4 regions of the Streptomyces sp. TS71-3 genome follow, and region 1 is predicted to be linked to each of the others. Evidence: predicted binding sites of a transcription regulator. Region 1 holds the regulator's gene; each other region holds the start of a gene.
The links. Region 1 encodes HrcA, which represses chaperone genes, less so after heat shock. Its sites were predicted from a motif close to TTNGCACTCNGNNNNNCNGAGTGCNAA; they were not measured.

Region 1 (7,229 bases):
CCTCCGCCGGCGCCCCCGCGGTGCCGGCACGCACGGTCTCCGGGTCCGTCGCCGTGCCGGGTGCGCGGGCCCGGGTCGCGCGGGCGGGGCGCATCTATGTCGAGGGGCGCCACGACGCCGAACTCGTCGAGAAGGTGTGGGGCGACGACCTGCGCATCGAGGGCGTGGTGGTCGAGTACCTGGAGGGCGTGGACGACCTCCCGGCGATCGTCGACGCCTTCGGACCCGCGCCCGGCGCGCGCCTCGGCGTGCTCGTCGACCACCTGCTGCCCGGCACCAAGGAGTCCCGGATCGCGGCCTCCGTGACCGGGCCGGACACCCTGGTCGTCGGCCACCCGTACATCGACGTCTGGGAGGCCGTGAAACCGTCCTCCGTGGGGATCGCGGCGTGGCCGCGCGTGCCGCGCGGGCAGGACTGGAAGACGGGGGTGTGCCGGGGGCTGGGGTGGCCGGAGAACACGGGCGCGGCGTGGGCGCGGATCCTTTCGTGCGTGCACAGCTACAAGGATCTGGAACCGGCGCTTCTGGGGCGTGTCGAGGAGTTGATCGACTTCGTCACGGCGTAGGGGGCTGGCGCCCCCGGGTGGCCGAGTATGTGGGGGCCGGTGACGGTGTGGCGGGTTCGTCGTCGCTTGCTGCGCGGTTCCCCGCGCCCCTTCTGGTCGGGGGCTTCGCCCCGGTCATGTCGCGGCCCTCTCGCGTTCGTGAGAGTGTGGCGGGTTCGTCGTGGCTGGTCGCGCGGTTCCCCGCGCCCCTGAAAACGGGGTTACGCCCCGTCAATGTGGGGCTGCGCCCACAGGGAGCGCGGGGAACTGCTGGGGGCACCTCCCACGCCCTTCAGGCAGCGGGGGACAGCCACGAGGTGGCGGCAGTGTCTCGACGGGCGTGAGGTGGCGGGCGGGTGATCGGGGCGCAGCCCCGCTTGGAAGGGGCGCGGGATGGGGGTGCCTCTCACGCCCTCAAGGCACTAGGGGAGCGACCAGCTCTCCGGTGGCCGCGGTGGTGGTCCGGCGTCGGAAGGGGGCCGTGCCGGCGCCCCCGTGCTCTTGCCCGCGCGGCACCCCCGCGCCGTACACTGGGCGGGGAAAATTGGCACTCGTGTGTGGTGAGTGCCAAGGGGGGCCGGTCCTGGCGAATCGGGGATGGCTTGGGTCCAGGGTGGGGAGACCGGACGTAGGGGCCGGGGGTACGAGGCCGGACGACCTGTCCGGGTGGACGGAACTGGAGGTGCGCGATGCTCAGTGAACGCAGGCTGGAAGTGCTGCGCGCCATCGTCCAGGACTACGTCGGTACCGAGGAGCCGGTCGGGTCGAAGGCGCTCACCGAGCGTCACAACCTCGGCGTCTCGCCCGCCACCGTGCGCAACGACATGGCCGTCCTGGAGGACGAGGGCTTCATCGCCCAGCCGCACACCAGCGCCGGCCGGATCCCCACGGACAAGGGCTACCGCCTCTTCGTCGACAGGCTCGCCGGCGTCAAGCCGATGAGCGCACCCGAGCGCCGCGCCATCCAGAACTTCCTGGACGGCGCCGTGGACCTCGACGACGTCGTGGCCCGCACGGTCCGTCTGCTCGCCCAGCTGACCCGCCAGGTGGCCGTCGTGCAGTACCCTTCGCTGACCCGTTCCACGGTTCGGCACGTGGAACTGCTGTCGATGGCGCCGGCACGGTTGATGCTGGTGCTGATCACGGACACCGGCCGGGTGGAGCAGCGCATGGTGGACTGTCCCGCCCCGTTCGGCGAGACCTCGCTCGCCGATCTGCGCGCCAGGCTGAACAGCAGGATCGGCGGCCGCCGCTTCGCGGACGTGCCGCAACTCGTGCAGGATCTGCCGGAGGCCTTCGAGGCCGAGGACCGCGGCACCGTCCAGACCGTGCTCTCCACCCTGCTGGAGACACTGGTGGAGGAGACCGAGGAGCGCTTGATGATCGGCGGCACCGCCAATCTCACCCGCTTCGGACACGACTTCCCCCTCACCATCCGGCCGGTGCTCGAAGCCCTTGAGGAGCAAGTGGTGCTCCTCAAGCTCCTCGGGGAGTCGACGGACTCCGGCATGACGGTACGGATCGGTCATGAGAACGCGCACGAGGGACTCAACTCCACGTCCGTGGTCTCCGTCGGCTACGGTTCGGGCGGGGAGGCACTCGCCAAGCTCGGCGTGGTCGGACCGACCCGCATGGACTATCCGGGAACGATGGGAGCAGTACGCGCAGTGGCACGTTACGTCGGACAGATCCTGGCGGAGTCGTAAGTGGCCACGGATTACTACGCGGTCCTGGGCGTCCGCCGCGACGCGTCCCAGGACGAGATCAAGAAAGCGTTCCGCAGGCTCGCCCGCGAGCTGCACCCGGACGTCAATCCCGATCCGAAGACGCAGGAGCGGTTCAAGGAGATCAACGCCGCTTACGAGGTCTTGTCGGACCCGCAGAAGAAGCAGGTCTACGACCTCGGCGGGGACCCGCTGTCCCAGACGGGCGGCGCGGGCGGCCCCGGAGGCTTCGGCGCGGGCGGCTTCGGCAACTTCTCCGACATCATGGACGCCTTCTTCGGCACGGCGTCCCAGCGTGGGCCCAGGTCGCGCACCCGGCGCGGCCAGGACGCGATGATAAGGCTGGAGATCGAGCTCAACGAGGCGGCCTTCGGCACCACGAAGGACATCCAGGTCGACACGGCCGTCGTCTGCTCCACCTGCAACGGCGAGGGCGCCGCACCGGGCACCACCGCGCAGACCTGCGACATGTGCCGCGGCCGCGGCGAGGTCTCGCAGGTCACCCGGTCGTTCCTGGGCCAGGTCATGACGTCCAGGCCCTGCCCGCAGTGCCAGGGCTTCGGCACGGTCGTGCCCACCCCCTGCCCGGAGTGCGCCGGCGACGGCCGCATCCGCTCCCGCCGCACCCTCACCGTCAAGATCCCGGCAGGCGTCGACAACGGCACCCGGATCCAACTCGCCGGCGAGGGCGAGGTCGGCCCGGGCGGCGGCCCGGCCGGCGACCTCTACGTGGAGATCCACGAACTGCCCCACCAGGTCTTCCAGCGCCGCGGCGACGACCTGCACTGCACGGTCACCATCCCGATGACCGCCGGCGCGCTCGGCACCAAGGTGCCGCTGGAGACCCTGGACGGCATGGAGGAGATCGATATCCGGCCAGGCACCCAGTCCGGCCAGTCGGTCCCGCTGCACGGCCGCGGCATCACCCACCTGCGTGGTGGCGGCCGCGGTGACCTGATCGTGCATGTCGAGGTCCAGACCCCCGGCAAGCTCGACCCCGAGCAGGAACGGCTGCTCAGGGAGCTGGCCAAGCTGCGTGGCGAGGAGCGTCCGACGGGACAGTTCCAGCCAGGCCAGCAGGGCCTGTTCTCCCGGCTGAAAGATGCCTTCAACGGGCGATGACGTCGGTCGGTGACCGAGGCATATGCCTTGCGTAAGGCTGGTTTCGGACTTGTGTGGGGGACGTGACACCATGCGGTCATGTCCTCCGCACTGACCGATCTCCTCCCTCTTCCGATCGTGCAGGCCCCCATGGCAGGCGGTGCTTCGTGCCCGCGGCTCGCCGCCGCCGTCAGCGAGGCCGGAGGACTCGGCTTCCTCGCCGCCGGCTACAAGACGGCCGACGGGATGTACCACGAGATCAAGCAGTTGCGCGGACTCACGGACCGGCCGTTCGGCGTCAATCTCTTCCTGGCGGGGCCCGACTACGCGGACCCGGGCGCCGTCACCGTCTACCGGGAGCAACTCGCCGGCGAGGCCGCCTGGTACGAGACGGAGCTGGGCGACTCCGACTGCGGTGGCGACGACGGCTTCGACGCCAAACTCGCCGTACTGCTCGACGACCCGGTGGCCGTGGTGTCGTTCACCTTCGGCTGTCCCGCGGGCGAGGTGCTCACCGCCCTCTCCCGGGCCGGCACCCTCACCGTGGTGACCGCCACCACCCCTCAGGAGGCGCGGGACGCCGAGCAGGCCGGCGCCGACGCGATCTGCCTCCAGGGCATCGAGGCGGGCGGCCACCAGGGCACCCACCGCGACCAGCCGGAGCGTGACGGCGCCGGATACGGGCTGCTCAGCCTGGTCGCCGAGGCCCGCGAGGCCGTGGAGCTCCCGCTGATCGCCAGCGGCGGCCTGATGCGCGGCACCCAGATCGCCGCGGTGCTCGCCGCCGGAGCGGTCGCCGGGCAGCTCGGTACCGCCTTCCTCGTCACCCCCGAGTCGGGCGCCCATCCGCTGCACAAGGAGGCCGTCAGCGGCTCGCTGTTCGCCCGTACGGAGATCACCCGCGCGTTCACCGGCAGGCCCGCCCGCGGCCTCGTCAACCGCTTCATGCGCGAGCACGGCCCCTACGCCCCCTCCGCCTACCCCCAGATACACCACCTGACCTCACCCCTGCGCGCGGCCGCCACCGCGGCCGGCGACCAGCAGGGCATGGCGCTGTGGGCGGGCCAGGGCTACCGGATGACCCGGGAGCTGCCCGCCGCACGGCTCGTCGAGCAGCTGGCCACCGAACTCGACGACGCCAGGACGGCCGCCTGGGCGCCGCCCCGCAGACCCGGGCACCTCGCCCCGGCCGAGGCGTCCGCGACCCCCGCGGACCCCGTGGGACCCGCCGGAGCCCCGGCGGGGGACGGCGGTGCGGTGTGACGGCACCCGTCTTCGTCGTCGACGACCTGGGCGCGCCCGAGGGCACCGGATCGCCCGGCGACCCCGGCCCCGCGGAACCTCCCCGGGCCGACGGGCCCCGGTACGTGCTCGACGGGCCCGAGGGACGGCACGCCGTCGCGGTGAAGCGGCTGCGGCCCGGCGAGGAGGCGGTGCTCACCGACGGCGCGGGCCGCTGGGCCGCCTGCGTGGTGCTGGATGCCGAGGGCAAGGACCGGCTGGTGCTCAGCAGGGGGCCGGTCCGCGAGGAACCCGCCCCCGAGCCCCGTATCACCGTCGTCCAGGCCCTCCCGAAGGGCGACCGCGGCGAGCGTGCCGTGGAGACCATGACGGAGACCGGGGTCGACACGATCGTGCCGTGGGCGGCGGAGCGCTGCGTCACGCAGTGGAAGGGCGAGCGGGGCCTCAAGGCGCTCGGCAAGTGGCGGGCGACCGCACGCGAGTCGGGCAAGCAGTCGCGCCGGGTGCGCTTTCCCGACGTGGCCGATGCGATGTCGGGCAAGCAGGTGGCCGCGGTTCTGGCGCGTGCCGAACTGGCCGTCGTGCTGCACGAGGATCCCGCTCACCCGGCGGAGCCGCTGGCGACGACTGTGTTGCCCGTGCGTGGCGAGATCGTGCTCGTCGTCGGGCCCGAGGGTGGGGTGTCCCCTGCGGAGCTCGCGCTCTTCGCCGAGGCGGGGGCCAGGGTGTGCCGGCTCGGGCGCAGCGTGCTGCGGACGTCCACCGCGGGGACCGTGGCGGCTGCGGTGCTGCTCGGGCGCAGCGGGCGGTGGGGCTAGCCCCGGTTCCGGCTCGGGCTGCCCGCGGTTCCGGCTTCGGCTGCGGTGCCGGCTTCCTGGGCCCGCGGTCCGGCTTTTGGCCTTCGGCCTTGGCGGTGGGGGGTGTCTTTCGGGGGTGGCGTGTACGGGTTGTCGTGGGTGTTTGCGCAGTTCCCCGCGCCCCTTTTTTGGCCTTCGGCCTTGGCGGTAGGGGGTGCCTCTTCTGGGGAGCGCGGTCTGCCGGTGCGTCGTGGCTGTCCTCCACTGCCTGTAGGGCGTGGGAGGTACCCCCAGCAGTTCCCCGCGCCCCTTTCCGGGGCGGCCCGTACGATCAGACAGCCCCCGCCATTGGTCACCTGGTCACCGACATCCGATGGTCGCCCCCCGGTGGCCGCCGAACGCCTGGTGGTCAGCGCCGCCCCATGGTCACCGACCCTTGATGGTCCCGACGCCCGATGGTTTCGATTAACGGCCGACCGTCCACACACCCCGGTGGTCACGACCCAGTATGGTCGCCATCCCCTAGTGGTCATCAGTGGTCATCGGTATCCACACCCGAGTGGTCACCTACACCGAGGAGACACGTTGGAACTCGCCCAGGTCAGGCTGCTGGTCTCCGACTTCCCCGCCTGTTACCGGTTCTACGCGGACGTCCTCGGGCTGAAACCCCAGTCGGGCGCGGTGGACGGGCCCTACGAGAAGTTCAGCCCGGCCGTCGGCTCCGCCGGTGTGGCGCTGCAGGACCGGGTGGCGATGTCCGAGGTGCTGGGGGAGCTCGCGGAAGCCGCGAGCGGGCACCGTTCCCTCGTGGTGCTCCGGGTCGACGACCTCGACGCATACTGTGCCGAGATCGCCGGGCGCGGCGGCCAACTGGTACAGGGCCCGGGGCCGATGACCGAGCGGATGCGCGTCGCGCACCTGAAGGACCCCGAGGGGAACCTGGTGGAACTCCAGGAATGGTTGCTGATGCAGGGCTGACCGAGGGCTGACCGGAGCCCACGCGCGCGTGGCCGCTCCGGTGGAAGCGGTGCTCAGGGCGCCGCCGGGTACCCGCGCGGCGCCCGCGGCGGCGGCCCCGTGGATGCGGAACTGAGGCTTTTCCCACGGCCTGGAGTGATCCAAACCGCTGACCGGTACGGTCCGCCCTGCCTAGGCTGATCGTGTGACACAGTCTGGGTACCTACGGTTTCCTCATCTTCACGGTGAGTTCATCGCTTTCACGGCAGAGGACGACGTCTGGGTCGCGCCTCTCGACGGCGGTCGCGCCTGGCGGGTCAGCGCGGACAACATGCCGGTCGGCCACCCCCGGATCTCCCCGGACGGCACGACCGTGGCCTGGACCTCCCGCCGCGACGGAGCGCCCGAGGTCCACGTCGCGCCCCTCGACGGCGGGCCGTCCCGGCGGCTGACGCACTGGGGCAGCAACCAGACCGCCGTGCGCGGCTGGACGCCCGACGGCCGGGTGCTCGCCGTCACCGCGTACGGCCAGGCGTCGCTGCGCCGCACCTGGGCCCGCGCGGTCCCGCTGGACGGCGGCCCCGCCGAGACGCTGCCCTACGGGCCGGCCGGCTCGGTCGCGCACGGGCCCGCGGGCCAGGTCCTGCTGGTGTCCGTGCCGATGAGCCGCGAGGCCGCCTGGTGGAAGCGGTACCGCGGCGGCAGCATGGGCAAGCTCTGGATCGACCGCGAGGGCAACGGCGAGTTCGTCCGCGTCCACGAGCAGATCGACGGCAACATCGAGTGGCCCATGTGGGTCGGCGACCGGATCGCCTTCCTCTGCGACCACGAGGGCGTCGGCGCCGTCTACTCCTCCCTGCCGG
Region 2 (7,229 bases), 3.8 Mb from region 1:
GGCTCCTCGCTCGCCGCGGTCAGCGGGTCGACGCGCAGGGACGGCAGCACCACCCCGAGCGCCGCCAGCGCGCCGCGCAACCGGTTCACCACGTCCTCCACGGCCTGGATCCCCTCCACCGACTTGGCCACCATGATCCTCCAACTCCACGCTCAGTACCTGAGTTCTCCACAAAGAGTGGCGGATGGAGAGCTACCCTGACCACTGTCGGTGAACAACACCACTCTCTGTGGCACAGTTTGGGAGGCTGCCATGCCGGGCCCGAAGGATCTCGACCCCACCTCCTCGCCCCGCGCGATGCTCGGCAGCGAGCTGCGCCACGCCCGCGAGCGCGCCTGCCTCACCCAGTCGGAGCTGGGCGAGCCGCTCTTCGTCAGCGGTTCCTTCATCGGCCAGCTGGAGGCCGGTACGCGCCGCATGCAGTTGGAGTACGCCGTCCAGTTCGACGAGATCCTCGGCACGGACGGCTTCTTCACCCGCAACTGCGAGGCGTCGGCCAGGTCGAGGTACCCGGACCACTTCGCGGAGGCGGCGGAGGCGGAGGCGGTCGCCACGGAGATCAGGGAGTACGCGCCGCTGCTCATCCCGGGGCTCCTCCAGACGGAGGCGTACGCGCGGGCCGTGTTCCGCGCGTACCGGCCCACGGCCGAGGAGGAGGTCATCGACGAGCTCGTGGCCGCCCGGCTGGACCGGACCCGGCTGCTGGACGATCCGACGACACCGATGTTGTGGGCGGTACTCGACGAGGCGGTGCTGCGCCGGAGGGTCGGGGGCGCGGCGGTGATGGCGGAGGCTCTGGGGCACGTGGCGGCGGTGGCGCGGCGGCACCGGGCGATCGTTCAGGTGATTCCCTTCACCGTCGGAGCACATGCCTGCCTTGACGGCGCGCTGAAACTGATGTCCTTCCCCGACGCTCCCAAGCTCGCCTACGTCGACGGCCCGAGCATGGGAAAGCTGATCGATGACCCGGCCAAGGTCAGCAGATACCAGCTGACTTACGACCTGCTCGGTGCCGTTGCACTTCCGCCATGGGATTCGATGGTCCTCATGGAATCAGTGGCACAGGATTACGCCCATGGAGCACAGAAGCCATGACCACGACCTGACCCGGGCCGCCTGGCAGAAGTCCAGCCACAGCGGAGGCGACGGTGCCAACTGCCTCGAAATAGCCACCGGCTTCCACGGCATAGTCCCGGTGCGCGACTCGAAGAACACCGCAGGGCCCGCCCTCCTCTTCCGGGCGCCCGCCTGGGCGGAGTTCGTCGTGGGGATCAGGAACAGCGCGGCCTGAGCCTCCCCGTACGCAACACCCCCCGCCGACCGATCGCCGGATCGACGGCGAAGGCCGCACCGCGGCGACGCGGCTCGCGCGGCCTCCCCGGCCCGCGGCCGGACTACGCCGCTCTCGCGGCCACGCAGAACCCGTTGCCCTCCGGGTCCGCCATCACCAGATGATGGCCGTCGACCTCCACGAGGACGCTGCCGCCCGCGGCCGTGAGCCGTGCCCCCTCCGCCCTGATCCTCGCCCAGCGCTCCCCCGCCGTGCCGTGGCCCGGGACGCGTATGTCGATGTGCAGGCGGTTCTTGGCGGTCTTGGGCTCGGGAACCCTGAGGATCGACAGGCGGGGCCCCACCCCGTCGGGGTCGCAGAGCCAGGCGCCGTCCTCCTCGTCGCCGGCCTCCTCCGGGCCGAACGACGCCAGCCACTCCTCACGGGTCGCGAACGGCGCCAGCGGCGGCTCGTCCACGTAGCCGAGCGCCGTCTTCCAGAAGGCGGCGAGCACGCGCGCGTCCGCGCAGTCGAAGGTCAGATCGATTCGGATCGCCATGCCCAGGACCGTACAACCCGCCACTGACAGCCCCTCCCTGGAAGACCCGCCGCTGAGGGACCGTCCCGGAAGCCCCGCCACCGACAGCCCGTCCGAGAAGCCCCGCCACCGACAGCCCCGTCCCCGGAGACGACCGAGGGCGGCACCCCCTGAAGAGGGGATGCCGCCCTTGGTGTGAGCGAAAAGCTCCGAACCTCCGAACCGCGGTGGCGGATCAGAAGTCCATGTCACCGCCCGGCATACCGCCCGGCGCGCCGGCGGCGGCGCCGGCCTTCTCCGGCTTGTCGGCGACGACGGCCTCGGTGGTGAGGAAGAGGCCGGCGATCGACGCGGCGTTCTGGAGCGCGGAACGCGTCACCTTCGCCGGGTCGATGATGCCCTCGGCGACCAGGTCCACGTACTCGCCGGTCGCGGCGTTCAGGCCGTGGCCCGGGGTGAGGTTGCGGACCTTCTCCACCACGACGCCGCCCTCAAGGCCGGCGTTCACGGCGATCTGCTTGAGCGGGGCCTCCAGGGCCAGCTTCACGGCCTGGGCACCGGTGGCCTCGTCGCCGTCCAGCTCGAGCTTCTCGAAGACCGACGCGGCCTGGAGCAGCGCCACGCCACCACCGGCGACGATGCCCTCCTCGACGGCGGCCTTGGCGTTGCGGACGGCGTCCTCGATGCGGTGCTTGCGCTCCTTGAGCTCCACCTCGGTGGCGGCGCCGGCCTTGATGACGGCCACGCCGCCGGCCAGCTTCGCGAGGCGCTCCTGGAGCTTCTCGCGGTCGTAGTCCGAGTCGGAGTTCTCGATCTCGGCGCGGATCTGGTTGACCCGGCCCTGCACCTGGTCGCTGGAGCCGTTGCCGTCGACGATGGTGGTCTCGTCCTTGGTGATGACGACCTTGCGGGCGCTGCCGAGCAGGTCCAGCGTCGCGTTCTCCAGCTTGAGACCGACCTCCTCGGAGATGACCTCGCCACCGGTGAGGATGGCGATGTCGCCGAGCATGGCCTTGCGGCGGTCGCCGAAGCCCGGGGCCTTGACGGCGACGGACTTGAAGGTGCCGCGGATCTTGTTGACGACCAGGGTCGACAGGGCCTCGCCCTCGACGTCCTCGGCGATGATCAGCAGCGGCTTGCCGGACTGCATGACCTTCTCCAGCAGCGGAAGGAGGTCCTTCACGTTGCTGATCTTCGAGTTGGCGATCAGGATGTACGGGTCGTCGAGGACGGCCTCCATACGCTCCATGTCGGTGGCGAAGTACGCCGAGATGTAGCCCTTGTCGAAGCGCATGCCCTCGGTGAGCTCCAGCTCCAGACCGAAGGTCTGCGACTCCTCGACGGTGATGACGCCTTCCTTGCCGACCTTGTCCATGGCCTCGGCGATCAGCTCGCCGATCTGGGTGTCGGCCGCGGAGATGGAGGCGGTGGAGGCGATCTGCTCCTTGGTCTCCACGTCCTTCGCCTGCTCCAGGAGGGCGGCGGAGACGGCCTCGACGGCCCGCTCGATGCCGCGCTTCAGCGCCATCGGGTTGGCACCGGCGGCGACGTTCCGCAGGCCTTCCTTGACGAGCGCCTGGGCGAGGACGGTCGCCGTCGTCGTACCGTCACCGGCGACGTCGTCCGTCTTCTTGGCGACCTCCTTGACGAGCTCGGCGCCGATCTTCTCGTACGAGTCCTCGAGCTCGATCTCCTTGGCGATGGACACGCCATCGTTGGTGATCGTGGGGGCGCCCCACTTCTTCTCCAGCACGACGTTGCGGCCCTTGGGGCCGAGCGTCACCTTGACGGCGTCGGCGAGCTGGTTCATGCCGCGCTCAAGGCCGCGCCGTGCCTCCTCATTGAACGCGATGATCTTGGCCATGTGAAGTGGTCCTCCCGGACAACAGAGGTCTCCCCATGCCCTGTGAGAGCGTGGGGCGGGATTGCTCCGGACCGCGCTGGCGCCCGCGACGGACGGTCTGCCTGCCGCCGCGGTTCCTTGCCCCGCGGCGCCTGCGGACCTCACCGACCCGGTCCTTCTTTTTGTCACTCTCACCTTCAGAGTGCTAACGCCAATGATTAGCACTCTCCCCACCCGAGTGCAAGGTTCCGCTGCGGCGGGTGGCCCGGGGCGGGTGGGCGGTGCGTCTGCGTGCGGCGTGCGGCGTGCCGGTTGCGCGGTTCCCCGCGCCCCTGATCGGGCTCGTCCAGCCCCTTGCCGCCTCTCGTGCGGCTGACCGGCCGCGGGCTGTTTTGCGCAGTTCCCCGCGCCCCCCGATCGCAGCCCGTCCAGCCCCCTGCCGCCCCTCGTGCGGCTGACCGGCCGCGGGCTGTTTTGCGCAGTTCCCCGCGCCCCCCGATCGCAGCCCGTCCAGCCCCCTGCCGCCCCTCACGCGACCAACCGTCCACGGGCTGTTTTGCGCAGTTCCCCGCGCCCCGGCCGCAGCCCGTCCAGCCCCCTGCCGCCTCTCACGCGACCGACCGGCCGCGGGGGCCTTTCGCGCAGTTCCCCGCGCCCCGGCCGCAGCCCGTCCAGCCCCCTGCCGCCTCTCGCGCGACCAACCGTCCACGGGGCTCCTTCGCGCAGTTCCCCGCGCCCCTGATCAGGGAACGTCGGCCGCCAGCCGCTCCCGCCCGGCTGACCGTCCCCCGGCATGGCGAAGGGCCCGCGCCCCGGGTGGGGTGCGGGCCCTTCGGTAAACGTCGCTGTATTCAGTCGGCGCTTCAGCCGGCCACACGGACCATGTCCGCCTGCGGCCCCTTCTGGCCCTGCGAGATCTCGAACTCGACCCGCTGGCCTTCCTCCAGGGTGCGGTAGCCGTCCATCTGGATCGCGCTGTAGTGGACGAAAACATCCGCACCACCGTCGACCGCGATGAAGCCGTAGCCCTTCTCCGCGTTGAACCACTTGACGGTGCCCTGAGCCATGCCTAACTCCCCTATTACTGGCCCTTGCACAGGACCGCACTTCGCGGACCCGGGTCAGACCTCACGCCCCAAATGGTTGGGGGTGTGCGCCGGAACGCGTCGACCGCGGCTGAATGTATCTGTCCAACTGCCGTCTGCAACAGGTCAAGCGGACGAGAAATCTGGGCAGCGCAGATCGTAAATAGCCGGAGAATTCCCAAGAACTCAGGGCAATTCGGGCCGGGCAAAAGCCGTGAAGGGCTGAAAAGAGTCGGGGACTTTGGCCATTTCTCGACGGCAAACGGCCGCACTCCCCCAGGCCCCGACTTGGGGCGAGCGGGCGCGTTCCCAAACTCTACCGCTTTCAATCCTACTGAATTGCCCCCTCCGCTTCTTCTCCGGAGGGGGCAATCACAGGGACGGTTCGGGGCGTCGAACGGTTCCGCGGGCCGGAGCGGCCTCCGGGAGGCGCCGGGACGGGCGGACTCGTGAGGCCTGAGGGGGCTGAGAGGCCTCCGGGGACGGAGAGGAGCGACGACAGGGGCGGCGCATTACCCGGAGCACGGAGGCACGAAGGGGGCGCACTTGATATGCACCTGCCGGGCGACGCGGTCGCGCCCCGGCCCCGACAGGCCGACGGGGCGCCCCGCTCCACGGCTGGGGCGCCCCGCTGTGCGGCGTCGAGCGGCGGGTGTCAGCAGCCGCCTGCGACGGCGGGGATGATCGAGACGCCCGCGCCGTCCGGGGTGGCCGTCTGGAGGCCCTGCTCGAAGCGGACGTCGTCGTCGTTGACGTAGACGTTCACGAAGCGGCGCAGCTTGCCCTGGTCGTCGAGGACGCGGGCGGAGATCCCGGTGTGCCGGGTCTCCAGGTCCGCGATGACCTCACCGAGCGTGGTGCCCTCGGCGGGCACTTCGGCCTGGCCGCCGGTGTAGGTGCGGAGGATGGTCGGGATGCGGACGTTCACGCTCATGTTCAGACCTTCCTGGTCCTGGTCGTGGTGGTGGTCTCTGGTGGGCGGGGCCGGGTGGGGGCGGCGGCGGGGCGGGCGGCCCAGGCGGCTCGTCCGGCCCGGTGGGTGCTGGCTCAGCCGGCCAGTCCAGCCGCGCGGAACTCGTCCAGGCTCGGACGGATCGTGGCCGTGGGGCCGGTGGTGGGGGCGACGGCGTCCAGCGTCTTCAGGCCGTCGCCCGTGTTCAGCACCACGGTGGTGAGGGTGGGGTCGAGCACGCCGGCCTCGACGAGCTTCTTCGTCACGCCGACGGTGACGCCGCCCGCGGTCTCCGTGAAGATCCCCTCGGTGCGGGCGAGGAGCTTGATGGCGTCGACGATCTGCGCGTCGGTCACGTCCTCGACGGCACCGCCGGTGCGGTGCGCGATGTCCAGGACGTACGGGCCGTCCGCGGGGTTGCCGATGGCGAGGGACTTGGCGATGGTGGCGGGCCGCTGCGGGCGCACGACGTCGTGGCCGGCCTTGAAGGCCGTGGAGACCGGGGAGCAGCCCTCCGCCTGGGCGCCGAAGATCTTGTACGGCTTCTCCTCTACGAGGCCCAGCTTGATCAGCTCCTTGAGGCCCTTGTCGACCTTGGTGAGCTGCGACCCGGAGGCGATCGGGATCACCAGCTGGTCCGGCAGCCGCCAGCCGAGCTGCTCGCAGATCTCGTACGCCAGCGTCTTGGAGCCCTCGCCGTAGTAGGGGCGGAGGTTGACGTTGACGAAGCCCCAGCCCTCGCCGAGCGGGTCGCCGATGAGCTCGGAGCAGAAGCGGTTGACGTCGTCGTAGGTGCCCTCGATGCCGACCAGGTCGCCGCCGTAGACGGCCGCCATGACGACCTTGCCCTGCTCCAGGTCGTGCGGGATGAAGACGCAGGAGCGGAAGCCGGCGCGCGCGGCGGCGGCGCCGACGGCGCCCGCGAGGTTGCCCGTGGACGAGCAGGACAGCGTGGTGAAGCCGAACGCGCGCGCGGCCTCCACGGCCTGGGCGACGACGCGGTCCTTGAACGAGTGCGTGGGGTTGCCCGAGTCGTCCTTCACGTACAGGCCGCCGGTGATGCCCAGCTCCGCGGCGAGCCGGTCGGCCTGGACGAGCTTGGTCCAGCCGGGGTTCAGGTTGGGCTTCTCGGCGACGTCGGCGGGGACGGGCAGCAGCGGGGCGTAGCGCCAGAGGTTGCTGGGCCCGGACTCGATCTTCCGGCGGAGCGCCTCGGGGTCGCCGAGGGGGAGGTCGTAGGCGACCTCCAGCGGGCCGAAACAGCTCTCGCAGGCGAAGATCGGGCCGAGCGGGAAGCGCTCGCCGCACTCGCGACAGGAAAGGGCGGCGGCGGGGCCGAGGTCCACGGCCCCGGAGGCGGCTGGGCCGGGGACGGTCCCGGAGGTTCCGGAGGTTCCGGATGCCCCGGATGTCTCGGCTCCGGATGTCCCGGTTCCGGGTGCCCCGGACGCTTCGGAGGTGGTGCCGGTCGTGCTGCCGGCGGCAAAAGACTGCGCAGCCATGATGGCGAGGCCCTCTCTCCTCATCTTCCTCGCGACGCG
Region 3 (7,229 bases), on a different contig from region 1:
CCAGGAGAACTGGATCCAGGCCCACCAGATGGCGAAGAAGACCATCGCGTAGTCGAGCAGGCCCTCGCCGACGTGGCCCTCCTCGAACTTGTGCACGAGCTGCGCGCCCGCCTGGGCGATGGCCACCACGAAGCAGAGGTCGAAGAAGAGCTCCAGAGGCGAGGCGACCCGGTGGGACTCGTCGCGGCGCCGCGCGGTGATCCTGCGCACGGGCCGGGCGGTCGGCGGACGGCTCCCGAAGGCGCCTGAGGCCGAGCCGGAACTGGAAGTCATGCCTCCAGCACAGCAGACCTGTCCCGGCCGATCGCTTCTTCGATCCCGTGTCGAGCGGCGGGCGCGGCGAACCGGGGGTGGTCGCCAGGGTACCGGCCCGGGTGCGGGGGAGGGGGTCGGGAGGCTGCCGCAGGCCGGTGGGTTGCCGCGGGCCGGATGGTTGCCGTGGGCCGGGGGCGTCCGGGGTGCCCGGGGTTCCCGGGGCGTCCGGAGCTTCCGGAGTGCTCGGCGGTGGGGTTCCGGATGCGCCCCGGGTGGGGGCGGGCCGGGGCCGGTCCGCGGCCTGGGCGGTCCGGGCGGCCGGCACCTGGTCGTACGCTGGTGGAATGACGAGCGCTTCCGGCCCCGACCCCCGTGATCCGAAGGCACCCGGCAATCCCGAGGTCCCGGGCGATCCGCAGGTTCCGGGTGATCTGAGGGCTCCGGGCTCGAAGGCGTTGTCCGGTGGACAGGTGTCATCCGGTGGACGGGTGTCATCCGGCTCGGGCACCCCCACCGGTCCGAAGGACGCGATCGTCTTCGACGACCCGCTGTCGCAGCGGTCGTCGGACGACTCGGACCAGGGCTGGGGCGAGCGGCCGTCGGGGGGCGGCGACAGCGCCGCGGACCTCGCGCGGTTCCTCGACGAGAAGCCGCCCCACCACCTCTGAACCCGCCCGACCAGGCCCTCCCGCGCCCACCGGCGGACGACCGCCACCGGCGTGCGGACGGCGGCCGTGGGGCCGCCGACCGCCATGAGGCCGTCGGGAACCCCTACCGGTCGGCCATCTGCAGATGGGGCATCTGCAGATCGGGTATCTACCAGTCGGCCGTCTACCGGTCGACCATCGGGCCGCCCCGCTGGGCGATCAGCTCGTCGCGGATCTGCTGGAGAACCTCCAGCTCCGTGAGGTCGATGGGCTCCTTGCTCAGGCCCTCCCGCGCTGCCTTCCTGGCCGCCTGCCTGGCGAGGACCCTGGCCATCGGCAGCACCATCAGGAAGTAGACGACGGCCGCGGTGATCAGGAAGCTGAGAGTGGAGCTGAGCACCGTGCCCCACATGATCGGGACGCCTTCGATGACCGTGCCCGTCTTCAGGTCGTACTTGCACATGCCCTTGAGGCACGAGCTGTACTTGTCCAGGTCCTTGGTGCCGAAGGCGCCGACGACCGGGTTGATGACGCCCTTCACCAAGGAATTGACGATGTTGGTGAATGCGGCTCCGATGACCACCGCAACCGCCAGGTCGACGACATTTCCGCGCATCAGGAAGGACTTGAAGCCCTCCCAGACACCGGACTCCTGGTTCTCGCTCACCGAAAGGCCTCTCTTCGTACAAGCAGCTAGTGGAGTAATCAGGTCCGCAACCTACGGCAGCGCGCGGGAGGCCTGTCCATTTCGCTGACTCATATGTGGGACTTGACACGGAAACTTTGTGCGGGAGGTCCCGAAGCGTCAGCACAACGTCACCGCCAGCCGTGCCGTGGCCCCGGCTCCGGCGAGCCGGGTGGCGGTCGGACGGGGTACCGAGAGCACGACCAGCGCGCCGGTGCCCATGCCGCCCTCGGCCGGTTCCGGCACCTCCACGACCCGGGCGCCCTCGGCGACCACCTGCGGTTGCTGGCCGCGGTCCGAACCGGGGGCGTCCGCCGCGATCACGTCCACCCGGTCGCCCGGGCGCAGCAGCCGTACCGCCTCCGCGTCCGCGATGCGCACGGGGGCCGTCACCAGCCGGGGTGCCGGACGGGCCGGGTGCGGGACGACCGGATGGCCGCCGGCCGGCGACCTCCCCCGGCCGGTGTCGGACGGTGCGGCCGCGACGAGGGCCGCCGCGGTCATCGCCAGCCCGGCCGCGACGGCACGTCTGCGGTGCCGCAGCAGCCGGCGCATCCGCGGGTGCCCGGGGCCGACCCGCACCGGGGAGAAGGGCGGCACCCCAGATGTGGGAGGCGCCCCTCCGGTGCCGCCGGGTCCCCCGGGTCCCCCTGGGCTCACGGCGCCCACACCAGGTCCGGGGGACGTCAGGCGTGAACCTGCGACGGCGGAGAAGGAGGGGGACGAGGAAGGACCGGGCGGCGAAGAGTGGCCCGGCGGGGAAGAAGGACCGGGCGGGGAGGCGGCACCCGGCAAGGGGGAAGGACCGGGCGGGGAGGCGGCACCCGGCAAGGAAGAACGACCGCGTGAGGAAGAGGAACGCGGAGAGGGAGAGCACGAGGAAAGCTGGGACATGACGACGACCACCGCCTGTGTGAGAGTCCGGAGATGCCCTCCCACGATGCGGCGCTCCGCCCGATCCCGCTGAGCCCCGTGGACTACTCACCGGTTGTGGAAAACTTCCTCACCCGAAGGTGAGGTTCCAGCCAACCAGGCGCGGCCTCAGGGCAGCTCGATCCCCGTCTCCAGCCCGTTCAGCGCACTGCCGCACAGGCAGTCCCCGCCCGCCTCGCCGGGTAGCCCGGCCACGGCGTCGAACAGCACCGTGCGCAGCCGGTCCACATTCGCGGCGAAGACCTTCAGCACGTCCTCGTGGGTCACGCCCTCGCCGGTCTCGGCGCCCGCGTCCAGGTCGGTGACCAGCGTCATCGACGTGTAGCAGAGCTCCAGCTCACGGGCGAGTGCCGCCTCGGGGTGGCCGGTCATGCCCACGACGGACCAGCCCTGGGCCGCGTGCCAGCGGGACTCGGCGCGGGTGGAGAAGCGGGGTCCCTCGATCACCACGAGCGTGCCGCCGTCCACCGGCTCCCAGTCGCGGCCGCGCGCCGCCTTCACGGCGATCCGGCGTCCCGTCGGGCAGTAGGGGTCGGCAAGGGAGACGTGGACCACCTTCGGGGTCGTCCCGTCCGGCAGCGGCTCCCCGTCGAAGTAGCTGTTCGCCCGGCTCTTCGTACGGTCCACGAGCTGGTCGGGGACGAGGAGCGTGCCGGGCCCGTACTCGGCCCGCAGGCCGCCCACGGCGCACGGTGCGAGTACCTGGCGGACGCCCACCGAGCGCAGCGCCCACAGGTTCGCGCGGTAGTTGATTCGGTGCGGCGGAAGATGGTGGCCGCGCCCGTGGCGGGGGAGGAAGGCCACCCGGCGGTCCGCGATCGTCCCCAGGAACAGTGAGTCGCTCGGAGCGCCGTAGGGGGTGTCGACCTGGACCTCGGTGACGTCGTCGAGGAAGGAGTAGAAGCCGGAGCCGCCGATGACACCGATCTCGGCCTGAGTCGCGTTCGCCTTGTTCGCCATGGCGAGCACAGTATCCGGACCCCGCCCCGCCCCTTGACCCAGCCGTGGAACAGGAGCCGGCGGCCCCCGGGGCCCGCCCTGAGCAGTCGCGTCCTAGGCAGCCGAAGAACTGCTCGACGAGCTGGAGCCGGAGCCAGAACCGGAAGACGAGGACGACGACGAGCCGGAGTCCTTGGAACCGGAACCGGAACTGGAACCGGACGACGAGCCCGAGCCCGAGGAGGAGGAACCGGAGTCGGAGGAGGAACCCGACCCCTTGGACCCGGACGACGCCTTCGAGGACGACCCGTTCGACGACGAGCTACGGCTGTCGTTCCGGTAGAAACCCGATCCCTTGAAGACGATGCCGACCGCGGAGAACACCTTCTTCAGGCGGCCGCCGCAGTTGGGGCACTCGGTCAGGGCGTCATCGGTGAACTTCTGCACCGCCTCAAGGCCCTCGCCGCACTCGGTGCACTGGTACTGGTAGGTCGGCACTGGTTCTTCCTCCTGGCACTCTCACTCATTGAGTGCTAACGACGGTCCATAGTGACCTATTCCTCGGTGTGAGTCCACTGCGACCGGGCTTCGGTGATCCACGCCACGCGCGCGCGTGCGCCCCCGCCCACGCGCGCGTGGCCACCTTCAAGCCACCACGCGCACCACATATGCCCAGGTCACGCAGCTCACCCCGTCCCTCACCGCTCACCCGGGCTCACCCTGTCCCCGCACCGCTCACGCGAGCTCACTCCTCCTCACCCCTCACCCCTCACCCCTCACCCCTCACCGCTCACACCTCGCCGCCCTCCCGCGCCCTGCTCTCCACCCGTGCCCAGCCAGCCCGCCAGCTTGCCGCCCCGGGCGACCGCGCGCAGGCGGCGTTCCGTGGCGTCGCGGACCGGGTCCGTCGCCACGACGAGGAGCTCGTCGCCGTACCGCAGCAGCGTGGTGGGGAGCGGGACGAAGGAGGTGCCGTCGCGCACCACCAGGGTGACCGCGGAGCCCGTGGGCAGCCGCAGCTCGTTGATCTCGACGCCGTTCATCCGGGAGCCCTCGGGGATGGACACGGACAGCAGGTGGCCGCGCAGCCGCTCCAGGGGCGCCGCCTCGATGCCGAGGTCCGCGGCGCCCTCCCGGTCGCCCAGGTGCAGCTTCCTGGCCAGCCACGGCAGCGTCGGCCCCTGGACCAGCGTGTAGACCACCACCAGGACGAAGACCATGTTGAAGATCCGGTGGCTGTCGCGGACGCCCGTCACCATGGGGATGGTGGCCAGGATGATCGGCACGGCGCCGCGCAGCCCGGCCCAGGACAGCAGCGCCTTCTCCTGCCAGGGCATGCGGAACGGCAGCAGGCTGACCACGACGCCCACGGGCCGCGCCACCACCGTCAGCACCAGGCCGATGATCAGGGCGGGCAGGATGTCGTCCACCAGCTCGTGCGGGGTGGCGAGCAGGCCGAGCAGGACGAACATGCCGATCTGCGCCATCCAGCCGACCCCCTCGGCGAAGCCGCGGGTGGCGGGCCAGTGGGGCAGCTTGGAGTTGCCCAGCACCACCGCCGCCAGGTACACGGCGAGGAAGCCGCTGCCGTGCGCCAGCGCGCCCGCCGCGTACGCGGTGACGGCGATCGCCAGTACCGCGATCGGGTACAGGCCGGACGCGGGCAGCGCCACCCGCCGCAGGCCGTAGGCGCCCACCCAGGCGATGGCGAGCCCGATCGCGGCCCCGATCGCCAGCTCCATGGCGATGGTGCCGAGCAGCGTGTACCAGTGCTCCACGGGGCCCCGGCTGGAGAACGCGACCACCAGGATGACCACGGGGGCGTCGTTGAAGCCGGACTCGGCCTCCAGGACGCCGGTGATGCGTGCGGGCAGCGGCACCCTGCGGAGCACGGAGAACACCGCCGCGGCGTCGGTCGACGACACCACCGCGCCGATGATGAGGGCCTGCCGCCAGTCCAGTCCGGCCAGGTAGTGCGCGGCGGTCGCCGTCACCCCGACGCTCACCCCGACACCGACCAGGGAGAGCGCCACCGCAGCCGGCAGGACGGGCTTGATCTGACTCCACTTCGTGCCCAGGCCGCCCTCGGCCAGGATCACCACCAGGGCCGCGTATCCGACCATCTGCGTCAGCTCGGCGTTGTTGAAGGTGATGTTGCCGATGCCGTCCTGGCCCATGGCGACGCCGATGCCCAGGTACACGAGCAGGCTGGGCAGCCCGCTGCGGGACGAGAGGCGGACCGCCACCACCGCGACGAGCAGGACGAGCGAGGAGACAAGCAGGAGCTGGTTGAGGTCGTGGACAGTCAGCGGCCGTTCCTTCCCCTTCTGGGCCCGAGTGCCGTTTGGTACGCGCGTTGGCACGCGCGCGTGGAGCGTCCGCAGGGGTAGGCGCGCGTGCAGCGTCCGCGCACCCGGCGCCCGGGCCGGACACCATCAAGTACTTCGTTACCTTACCTAATCGTTAACGGTTCCTTGACGCGTTCCCGGCAGCCGGTGGACGTTCGCGCGGTCCCTCGGAGGTGGCGCCGTGGCCTGAGGACGCCCCCTGGGTCATGGCCGCGTCCGGCACCCACAGGCGCTGCGCCTATGGTTGCTCCAGCACTCTCGCGCCACCGGCCGCAGGGGTGCACGAACCTGCGCCGGTACGTCCCGGACCGCCCGGTCCCGACCGCCCACTCCGAACTGCCGCTCGCGAAGGACTGCAAGGACAGCGATGCCCTCCACCACCACCGCCTCTTCCAGTCGGACGTCCGGTAAGTCCGGCCGGCAGAAGGGGCGCCGTGTGCGTCTCCTCGTGCTCGTTCTGGTTCTGGCCGTCGTCGCGGGCGTCGGCTATGGCGCCTACTGGAGCGTCAGCACGGTGCGTGCCTCGTTCCCGCAGACCAAGGGCTCGGTCAGGCTGGAGGGCCTGTCGGGTCCGGTGGACGTGAAGCGGGACTCCTACGGCATCCCGCAGATCTACGCCTCCTCCGACGAGGACCTGTTCATGGCGCAGGGCTATGTACAGGCCCAGGACCGCTTCTGGGAGATGGACGTCCGCCGTCATACGACCTCCGGGCGGCTCTCCGAGATGTTCGGCAAGAGCCAGGTCAAGACCGATGAGTACCTGCGCACGCTCGGCTGGTACCGGGTGGCGCAGCAGGAGTACGACTCCAAGCTCTCGTCCTCGACCAAGAAGTACCTCCAGGCGTACGCCAAGGGAGTCAACGAGTACCTGGCGGGCAAGGACGGCGCGGACATCTCCGTCGAGTACGCCGCCCTCGGCTTCACCAACGACTACAAGCCGCAGAAGTGGACCCCGGTCGACTCGGTCTCCTGGCTGAAGGCGATGGCCTGGGACCTGCGTGGAAACATGCAGGAGGAGATAGACCGCTCCCTGATGACGAGCCGGCTGACCACCGACCAGATCAAGGACCTGTACCCCGAGTACCCCTACGACCTGCACAAGCCCATCGTCCAGCAAGGTTCCTACGACGCCGCGACGGACACGTTCGACGGCAACGGCTCCACCCAGGGGAGCGCCGGATCCGGCGGAACGTCGACGACGGGCGGGACGTCGACTGACGGTGGGACAGGTGGGACAGGCGGGACCCAGCCGGACGGCGGGACGTCGACAGGCGCGTCGGCGGCCGGTGGGACGGCGGCGGGCACGGCGGGCACGGGCCTCGCGGACGGCGTCGCGGCACCCAGCGGCACGCAGAGCCAGCTCTCGGCCGTCTCGGACGTCCTGGACGGCATCCCGTCCGTCTTCGGGCCGAGCGGCAGCGG
Region 4 (7,229 bases), 3.2 Mb from region 1:
CCACCGTCCCGGGGACTTCCACGATCCAGAGGACTTCCACGACCCGGAGGGCTTCCAGCGCCCCGGGGACTTCCAGCCTCCTGAGGACTTCCAGCCTCCTGAGGACTTCTCTTACGGCGAGGACTCCTACCTCTCCGAAGACGCCTACCGCCCCGGGGCCCCCGCCCACCTCGAAGACTTCGGCCGCCCCGAGGACTTCCCCCACCTCGAAGACGTCCATCACGCCCGCGCCGAGGACGCGCCCTACGGCGAGGCAGCGCAGCACCCGGAGGACGCCGACGACTACCGCGCGGAGACCTCCTACCGCGTGGAGACCTCCTACCGACCGGAGAGCCCCTACCAGGGGGACGCCTCCTGCCAGCAGGAGACCTCCTGCCAACAGGAGGCCGTCCACCAGCCGGCGGACTCTCGGCGGCCGGACGGCCCTCACCAGCCGGAGGACTCCTCCCGCCCCTTCCCACCGCTCCCCCACACGTCGGACTTCTCACCGTCGCCCGTCCGCGTGCCCGGCGCCTCCCCCTCGCTCCCCTACGGATACGGCCCCTCCCTCGGCCCCGGCCCCTCAGCGCCGTACGCCCCGGACCCCACTCCCTCACCGTCGTCCCGTACGTCGGACCCGCCCGCCGCTTCTTCTTGACGTAACGTTTCTGCACAATCGGACGCCCAGGTGGCCGAGTCAGGAGTGACCCGAAATGAGTGTGCGGTGCGGGCGCGAACGTCTTAACGTGCCGTCATGAGAGTTCTGTCCCTGAACGTGGGCCGCCCCAAGTCCGTTCCGTACACGGCGCAGCCAGAGGGCCTGACCGGCATCGAGAAGTCGCCGGCGGCCGGGCCCGTACGGGTGGCGGCGCCCGGACCCAAGGGCAAGGCGGGCAGCGGGGTGGCCGGTGACGCCATCTGCGACAGGCGGCACCACGGCGGGAACGACCAGGCGGTGTACGCGTTCGCCCGCGAGGACCTGGACGAGTGGCAGGAGACCCTGGGCGCGGCGCTGCCCGACGGCATCTTCGGGGAGAACCTCACGACCGAGGGCGTGGACGTGTCCGGCGCGTTGATCGGCGAGCGGTGGCGGATCGGGCGCGAGGTGGTCCTGGAGGTGACCAGCGGCCGCATCCCCTGCCGGACGTTCGCCGGGGAGCTGAAGGCCCGGGTGCCCGAGGGCCGGACCGACCACTGGATGAAGCGCTTCACGGAGCGCGGGGCGCCGGGCGCGTACCTGCGCGTGCTGGAGCCGGGTGAGATCCGCGCCGGCGACCCCATCGAGATCGTGCACCGGCCGGGCCACGGGGTCACGGTCGCCCTCCAGTTCCGCGCCATCGCCGGCGAGAACCGGCTGCTGCCGGAGGTGCTCGCGGCCGGCGAGGCGCTGCACCCCGAGACGATCGAGCGGGCGCGGGCGTACCTGGCCCGGCAGCAGGCCGGGCGACAGCAGGGACAGGGACAGGCAGAGGGGCAGGGGCAGGCCGGGCCGGATGAGCGGGACGGGGCGCCGGAGGCGGTGTGACACCGGGGTCACTAACCTTGCTCCATGACCACGGCTCTGATCACGGGATCCACGTCGGGCCTCGGCGCCGCCTTCGCGCGGCGCCTCGCGGCGGACGGGCACAGTCTGGTCCTGGTGGCGCGCACCACGGAGCGACTCCAGGAACAGGCCACCGAACTGCATGACAGACACGGCATCGAGGCGCAGGTGCTGTCCGCGGACCTGGCCACGGAGCGGGGCATCGAGGCGGTGGTGGGCCGGCTGTCCGACCTTGCCAACCCGGTCGACCTGCTCGTGAACAACGCCGGGTTCGGCAACAAGGGCCGCTATCTCGACGTCCCGGTCACGGACGAGCTGACCATGCTCAAGGTGCACTGCGAGGCCGTGCTGCGGCTGACGTCGGCCGCGGCCGAGCCCATGCGCGAGCGGCGCCGCGGGGCCATCGTCAACGTCGCCTCGACCGCCGCCTTCGTGCCCCGCGGGACCTACGGCGCGTCCAAGGCGTGGGTGGTGCAGTTCACCGAGGGCGTGGCGCGGGACCTGGCCAGCTCCGGCGTGCGGCTGATGGCGCTGTGCCCCGGGTTCGTCCGCACGGAGTTCCACGAACGGGCCGGCATGGGCACCGAGAACATCCCCAACTGGATGTGGCTCGACGCCGACAAGGTGGTCGAAGCCGGCCTCGCCGACCTCGTCCGCGGCAGGACCGTGTCGATCCCGGACCCCCGCTACAAGGCGCTGATGGGCCTCGCGAGGCTGACGCCCCGCAGGATGCTGGGCGGCATCTCGTCCAAGGCGGGCCGCTCGTACGGACCGCGGTAAGGCCGCTCGCACGGGCCGCGGTGAGCACGAAGGCCGCTTGCACCGGCCGCGACAAGCGCGCCGGAAGAACCCAAGGGGCTACGAGGCCCGGGGCGCCCGGGCCGGCCCCGCCCGGAGACGCCGAGGGCCCGGCGCCCCGCGAACGGGGGCCGGGCCCTGGCCGGGCTCGGTGGGAACCGGAGCCTCAGTGCGCGTGGCTGTGCCCGTGGCCGGCGGCCTCGGGCTCCTCCTCCGCCGGCTTCTCGACGACCAGGGTCTCGGTCGTGAGCAGCAGGGAGGCGATGGACGCGGCGTTCTCCAGCGCGGAGCGGGTGACCTTGACCGGGTCGATGACGCCCTGCTTGATCAGGTCGCCGTACTCGCCGGTCGCGGCGTTGTAGCCCTCGCCCTTGTCGAGCTCGGCGACCTTGGAGGCGATGACGTAGCCCTCAAGGCCGGCGTTCTCGGCGATCCAGCGCAGCGGCTCGACCGCGGCGCGGCGGACGACGGCGACACCGGTGGCCTCGTCGCCCTCCTTGCCGAGGCTGCCTTCGAGCACCTTGGCCGCGTGCACGAGCGCGGAGCCACCACCGGAGACGATGCCCTCCTCGACCGCGGCGCGGGTCGCGGAGATGGCGTCCTCCAGACGGTGCTTCTTCTCCTTGAGCTCCACCTCGGTGGCGGCGCCGACCTTGATCACGCACACGCCGCCGGCCAGCTTCGCGAGGCGCTCCTGGAGCTTCTCGCGGTCCCAGTCGGAGTCGGTCGTCTCGATCTCGGCCTTGATCTGGGCGATCCGGGCCTGGACGTCCTCGGACTTGCCACCGCCGTCGACGATGGTGGTGTCGTCCTTGGTGACGGTGACGCGGCGGGCGGTGCCGAGCACGTCGAGGCCGACCTGGTCGAGCTTGAGGCCGACCTCCTCGGCGATGACGGTGGCACCGGTGAGGGTGGCCATGTCGCCGAGCATCGCCTTGCGGCGGTCGCCGAAGCCGGGGGCCTTCACCGAGACGGCGTTGAAGGTGCCGCGGATCTTGTTGACGACCAGGGTCGACAGGGCCTCGCCGTCGACGTCCTCCGCGATGATCAGCAGCGGCTTGGAGGAGTTGGACTGGATGACCTTCTCCAGCAGCGGCAGCAGATCCTGGATGGCGGAGATCTTGCCCTGGTGGATCAGGATGTACGGGTCGTCGAGGACGGCCTCCATGCGCTCCTGGTCCGTGACGAAGTACGGCGACAGGTAGCCCTTGTCGAAGGCCATGCCCTCGGTGAAGTCCAGTTCGAGACCGAAGGTGTTGGACTCCTCGACGGTGATGACGCCGTCCTTGCCGACCTTGTCCATCGCCTCGGCGATCAGCTCGCCGACCTGCTGGTCCTGCGCGGAGAGCGCGGCGACGGCGGCGATGTCGGACTTCTCGTCGATCGGGCGTGCCGAGGCGAGCAGGTCGTCGGAGACCGCCTTGACGGCGGCGTCGATGCCCTTCTTCAGGGCGGCCGGGGAGGCACCCGCGGCGACGTTGCGCAGACCCTCCTTGACCAGGGCCTGGGCGAGCACGGTGGCGGTGGTGGTGCCGTCACCCGCGATGTCGTTGGTCTTGGTCGCCACCTCCTTCACCAGCTGGGCGCCCAGGTTCTCGTACGGGTCGTCGACCTCCACCTCGCGGGCGATGGTCACGCCGTCGTTGGTGATGGTGGGCGCGCCGAACTTCTTGTCGATCACAACATTGCGGCCCTTGGGGCCGATGGTCACCTTGACGGTGTCCGCCAGCTTGTTGACGCCGCGTTCAAGGGCGCGACGGGCGTCCTCGTCGAACTTAAGAATCTTCGCCATGGGAGCGTTTCAGCCCTCTCGGAATGCGGGTGGTACGAACTGCGCCCCGGGCGCCCGGTTCTCATGGTGACGGGGGCCAGGGGCGCAGCTCACAAGCGGTATTCGCGGGCAACGGGCTCGGGCCCCGGTCCGTCCGGACCGCACACGGTCCCGTTGCACCGCACGTCGACGCTCTGCGTCGTCTTACTTCTCGACGATCGCGAGGACGTCGCGCGCCGAGAGGACGAGGTAGTCCTCGCCGTTGTACTTGACCTCGGTACCGCCGTACTTGCTGTAAAGCACGACGTCGCCGTCCTTGACGTCGAGCGGCAGGCGCTCGCCGTTCTCGAAACGGCCCGGGCCGACGGCCAGGACGACGCCCTCCTGGGGCTTCTCCTTCGCGGTGTCCGGAATGACCAGGCCCGAGGCCGTGGTCTGCTCGGCGTCCAGCGGCTGGACCACGATGCGGTCCTCGAGCGGCTTGATGGCAACCTTGGTGCTGGCGGTCGTCACGATCCGACCTCCCCCTTCGGAGATCTCACGGGGTTGACTGTCTGAGGTGGCGACCAGGTCGATCCGTCGTCGCGGGTGCCGGACCTGCCCGTCGCTTCATTGGCACTCTCCATTGAGGAGTGCCAGAGCCGAGACTATGACTGCGATTAGCACTCGGTCAAGCGGAGTGCCAACGCCACGCGGAGCGCGCCCCTCCGGCGCGGGTGCGGCGGGCCTCTCGGCGCCCGTCCGGCGACGGTCCGGGGACGGTCCGGGGGCTCCCCTGCGGCACCCCGGTCAGACGTAGTCCTCCAGCCTGGCCACCGCGTACCCCTGGGCGGCCACCGTCCTCAGCAGGTTGCGCAGCACCTCGGGCATGGTGGCGCCCCACTGGTGGCGGCCCCTGAAGTGGGTGAGGATGATGTCCCCCGGATGCAGGACGTGCGGGGCCCGCCGGTACTCCACGCGGTTCACGAGCGCCTCCTCGTTCCAGAGCAGCACCGCCTTGATCCCGCAGCCCGCGGCCGTCCGCAGGGTGGCGCGGTCGTACCTGCCGTAGGGCGGGCGGAAGAGTTCGGCCCGGCGGCCGTAGTGGTGTGCCAGGACCTCCTGCATGCCGCAGATCTCGCGCTGCTGCCGCGCCCGGCTCATGCCGCGCAGGTCGCCGTGGTGGAGCGTGTGGTTGTGGAGCGCGACGCCGTGCTCCCGCATGCCCGCGAAGTAGCGGAAGTCGTTCGCGATGAGGTCGCCGGTGAGGAACGCGGTGTAGGGGATCCCCAGATCCTCCATCATCCGGATGAGGGCCGGGTCCTTGTCCTGGCCGTCGTCGATGGTCAGGAAGACGACCTTGTCCCTGGTGGGGATGCGGGTGACGACCGGCGGCAGGCCCTTCTGCGGTCCTCGGACGCGCAGGTCCCGCGGGGTGCTCAGGCGCGGCTTGGCGGCCGGCGGGGGCGGGGCGAGGACGGGGACGGAGGCCAGGCGCCAGCGGCGGGCCATGGCGGCGCGCAGCGCTCGGGCCTCGCGGGGCGCACGGCGCGCACGGAGCGGGTGTCCCGCGCGTCGAGGGCGCTCGGCGCGTTTCGCGCGTTTGGCGCGCGGCGCGGCGGGGGCGGCTCCGGCTCGTGCACGGGCTCGGGGGCTGGGGCGGGGTCGGGATCGGGGTCGCGTTGCTTCGGGTGACGGGTGGGTGTGCATGCCGGTGGCGTGGCGTCCGGCGGCGTGGCGCCTTGTGGGGTCCTGCTCGTCGGTGGCGTGGCGCGTGTCGGTGGACGGTCGCTTGCCGGCAGTGTGGCGCCCCTCGGTGGCGTGGCGCCTGTCGGTGGCGTGTGGTGTTCCGGGTTCGCGCCCCGTACCGGTGGCGCGCTGTACTTTCATGGCCGCCCAGGCGCCCATGGGCTCCGTGGGGTCCATGGGCTCCGTGGGGTCCATGGGCAGCCCGGCACCGGCCCCGGCACCCGCGGCGTGCGGCCCTGCGGCCTCCTCGCCCGGCGCGGAACGACCGGCCCCGGGGACGGGGCGCTGCTCCGCAGCCGCGGGAGGCTCCGTCGATGAGGGGCGCTGCTCGGGCCGGCCCGGCGCGGCTTCCCGTCGTGCCGCGGGGGACGGCGACGGGGCGCGCCCCGTGCCGAGTCCGCCGGCCGCGTGCTCCGTACCGGACTCGTCCGCCGCGTGCTCCACGCCGGGCTCGTCCACGGCACTCGCCGGTCCACGGTCCGGTGCACGCTCCGACGAGCGCATCGGGCGGCCCTCCCCGGGCCGGGGCCCTGGTCGGGACGCCGCCGTCGTGCCGGTGAGGTCACCGGCGCCGGTGCTGCCGCACTGTCCCGCCGGGCCCACCCAGCCGGTCGCCAGGGCGGCCAGGGCGAGGACCGCCACGGTGCCGCCCGCCTGCCACGACCGCGCTCTCGGCCCGAGGCCGTTCCGTCGTATGAGGCGCATGACTTCTGATCGTGCCAGCGGTGCCCGCACCGCACCCGCCGGCCGGGCCACCCGGCGTACCCGCTCGCCCGGCTGGCCCACAATAGACCCGATGAACGACGAGGTGAACGACGCGGCGGACCGGCTCGCCGCACTGCGGACCGACGAGGGCCGCGCCCTGCTGGAGGAGGTGCGGGACGTCGGCCCCGGCGAGGAGTTGGCCGCCGCCACCCGGCTGCGCCGGGCGCACCCTCCGGACCTGGTCTCCGCGGCCCTCACGCAGGCGCGGCTGCGGCGCCGTGCCGAGGCGAAGTTCGGGGCGGCGGACGCCCGCCGGATGTTCTTCACCGCGGACGGCGTGGAGCAGGCGACGCGCGCCAGTGTCGCGGCGCACCGGGCGCAGCGGATGCGCGCGTTGGGAGTGCGGTCCCTGGCCGACCTGTGCTGCGGGATCGGCGGCGACGCCATCGCCCTGGCCCGCGCCGGGATCACCGTGCGCGCCGTGGACCGCTCGCCGCTGGTCTGCGCCGTGGCCCGGGCCAATGCGGAGGTACTGGGCCTCGCCGACCGCATCGAGGTCGTCGAGGCGGACGTCACCGAGGTCGACACGGCGCCGTACGACGCGGTCTTCGCCGACCCGGCGCGCCGGGTCCCCGGGGCGGACCGGGGCGCCTCGTCCGAGGGCGGCGGGAGGCGGGGAGGCCGGGGCCGGATCTTCCGTCCCGA

Region 2: the regulator HrcA is predicted to act here: its motif matches at 3,870-3,896, upstream of groL (chaperonin GroEL).
Region 3: the regulator HrcA is predicted to act here: its motif matches at 3,970-3,996, upstream of Sm713_RS25655 (FmdB family zinc ribbon protein).
Region 4: the regulator HrcA is predicted to act here: its motif matches at 4,751-4,777, upstream of groES (co-chaperone GroES).

Annotation. Positions count from the first base shown of each region.
Region 1 covers NZ_BNEL01000001.1:3,897,373-3,904,601, forward strand. The annotation lists gene Sm713_RS15735 (DUF3097 domain-containing protein) at 1-566, shown strand, start outside; gene hrcA (heat-inducible transcriptional repressor HrcA) at 1,235-2,251, shown strand; gene dnaJ (molecular chaperone DnaJ) at 2,252-3,391, shown strand; gene Sm713_RS15750 (nitronate monooxygenase) at 3,470-4,633, shown strand; gene Sm713_RS15755 (16S rRNA (uracil(1498)-N(3))-methyltransferase) at 4,630-5,430, shown strand; gene Sm713_RS15760 (VOC family protein) at 5,995-6,387, shown strand; gene Sm713_RS15770 (S41 family peptidase) at 6,572-7,229, shown strand, end outside.
Region 2 covers NZ_BNEL01000001.1:137,079-144,307, reverse strand. The annotation lists gene Sm713_RS00685 (hypothetical protein) at 1-134, opposite strand, end outside; gene Sm713_RS00680 (helix-turn-helix transcriptional regulator) at 253-1,095, shown strand; gene Sm713_RS00675 (DUF397 domain-containing protein) at 1,076-1,291, shown strand; gene Sm713_RS00670 (VOC family protein) at 1,395-1,829, opposite strand; gene groL (chaperonin GroEL) at 2,044-3,672, opposite strand; gene Sm713_RS00660 (cold-shock protein) at 4,515-4,718, opposite strand; gene Sm713_RS00655 (MoaD/ThiS family protein) at 5,392-5,670, opposite strand; gene thrC (threonine synthase) at 5,784-7,214, opposite strand; SAM riboswitch class I at 7,208-7,229, opposite strand, start outside.
Region 3 covers NZ_BNEL01000003.1:242,011-249,239, reverse strand. The annotation lists gene Sm713_RS25680 (low temperature requirement protein A) at 1-273, opposite strand, end outside; gene Sm713_RS25675 (hypothetical protein) at 744-923, shown strand; gene mscL (large conductance mechanosensitive channel protein MscL) at 1,087-1,569, opposite strand; gene Sm713_RS25665 (hypothetical protein) at 1,708-2,187, opposite strand; gene Sm713_RS25660 (S-methyl-5'-thioadenosine phosphorylase) at 2,629-3,480, opposite strand; gene Sm713_RS25655 (FmdB family zinc ribbon protein) at 3,574-3,957, opposite strand; gene Sm713_RS25650 (potassium/proton antiporter) at 4,236-5,822, opposite strand; gene Sm713_RS25645 (hypothetical protein) at 6,048-6,218, shown strand; gene Sm713_RS25640 (penicillin acylase family protein) at 6,175-7,229, shown strand, end outside.
Region 4 covers NZ_BNEL01000001.1:668,943-676,171, reverse strand. The annotation lists gene Sm713_RS03005 (MOSC domain-containing protein) at 734-1,504, shown strand; gene Sm713_RS03000 (SDR family oxidoreductase) at 1,529-2,302, shown strand; gene groL (chaperonin GroEL) at 2,487-4,112, opposite strand; gene groES (co-chaperone GroES) at 4,296-4,604, opposite strand; gene Sm713_RS40050 (polysaccharide deacetylase family protein) at 4,881-6,524, opposite strand; gene Sm713_RS02980 (methyltransferase domain-containing protein) at 6,616-7,229, shown strand, end outside.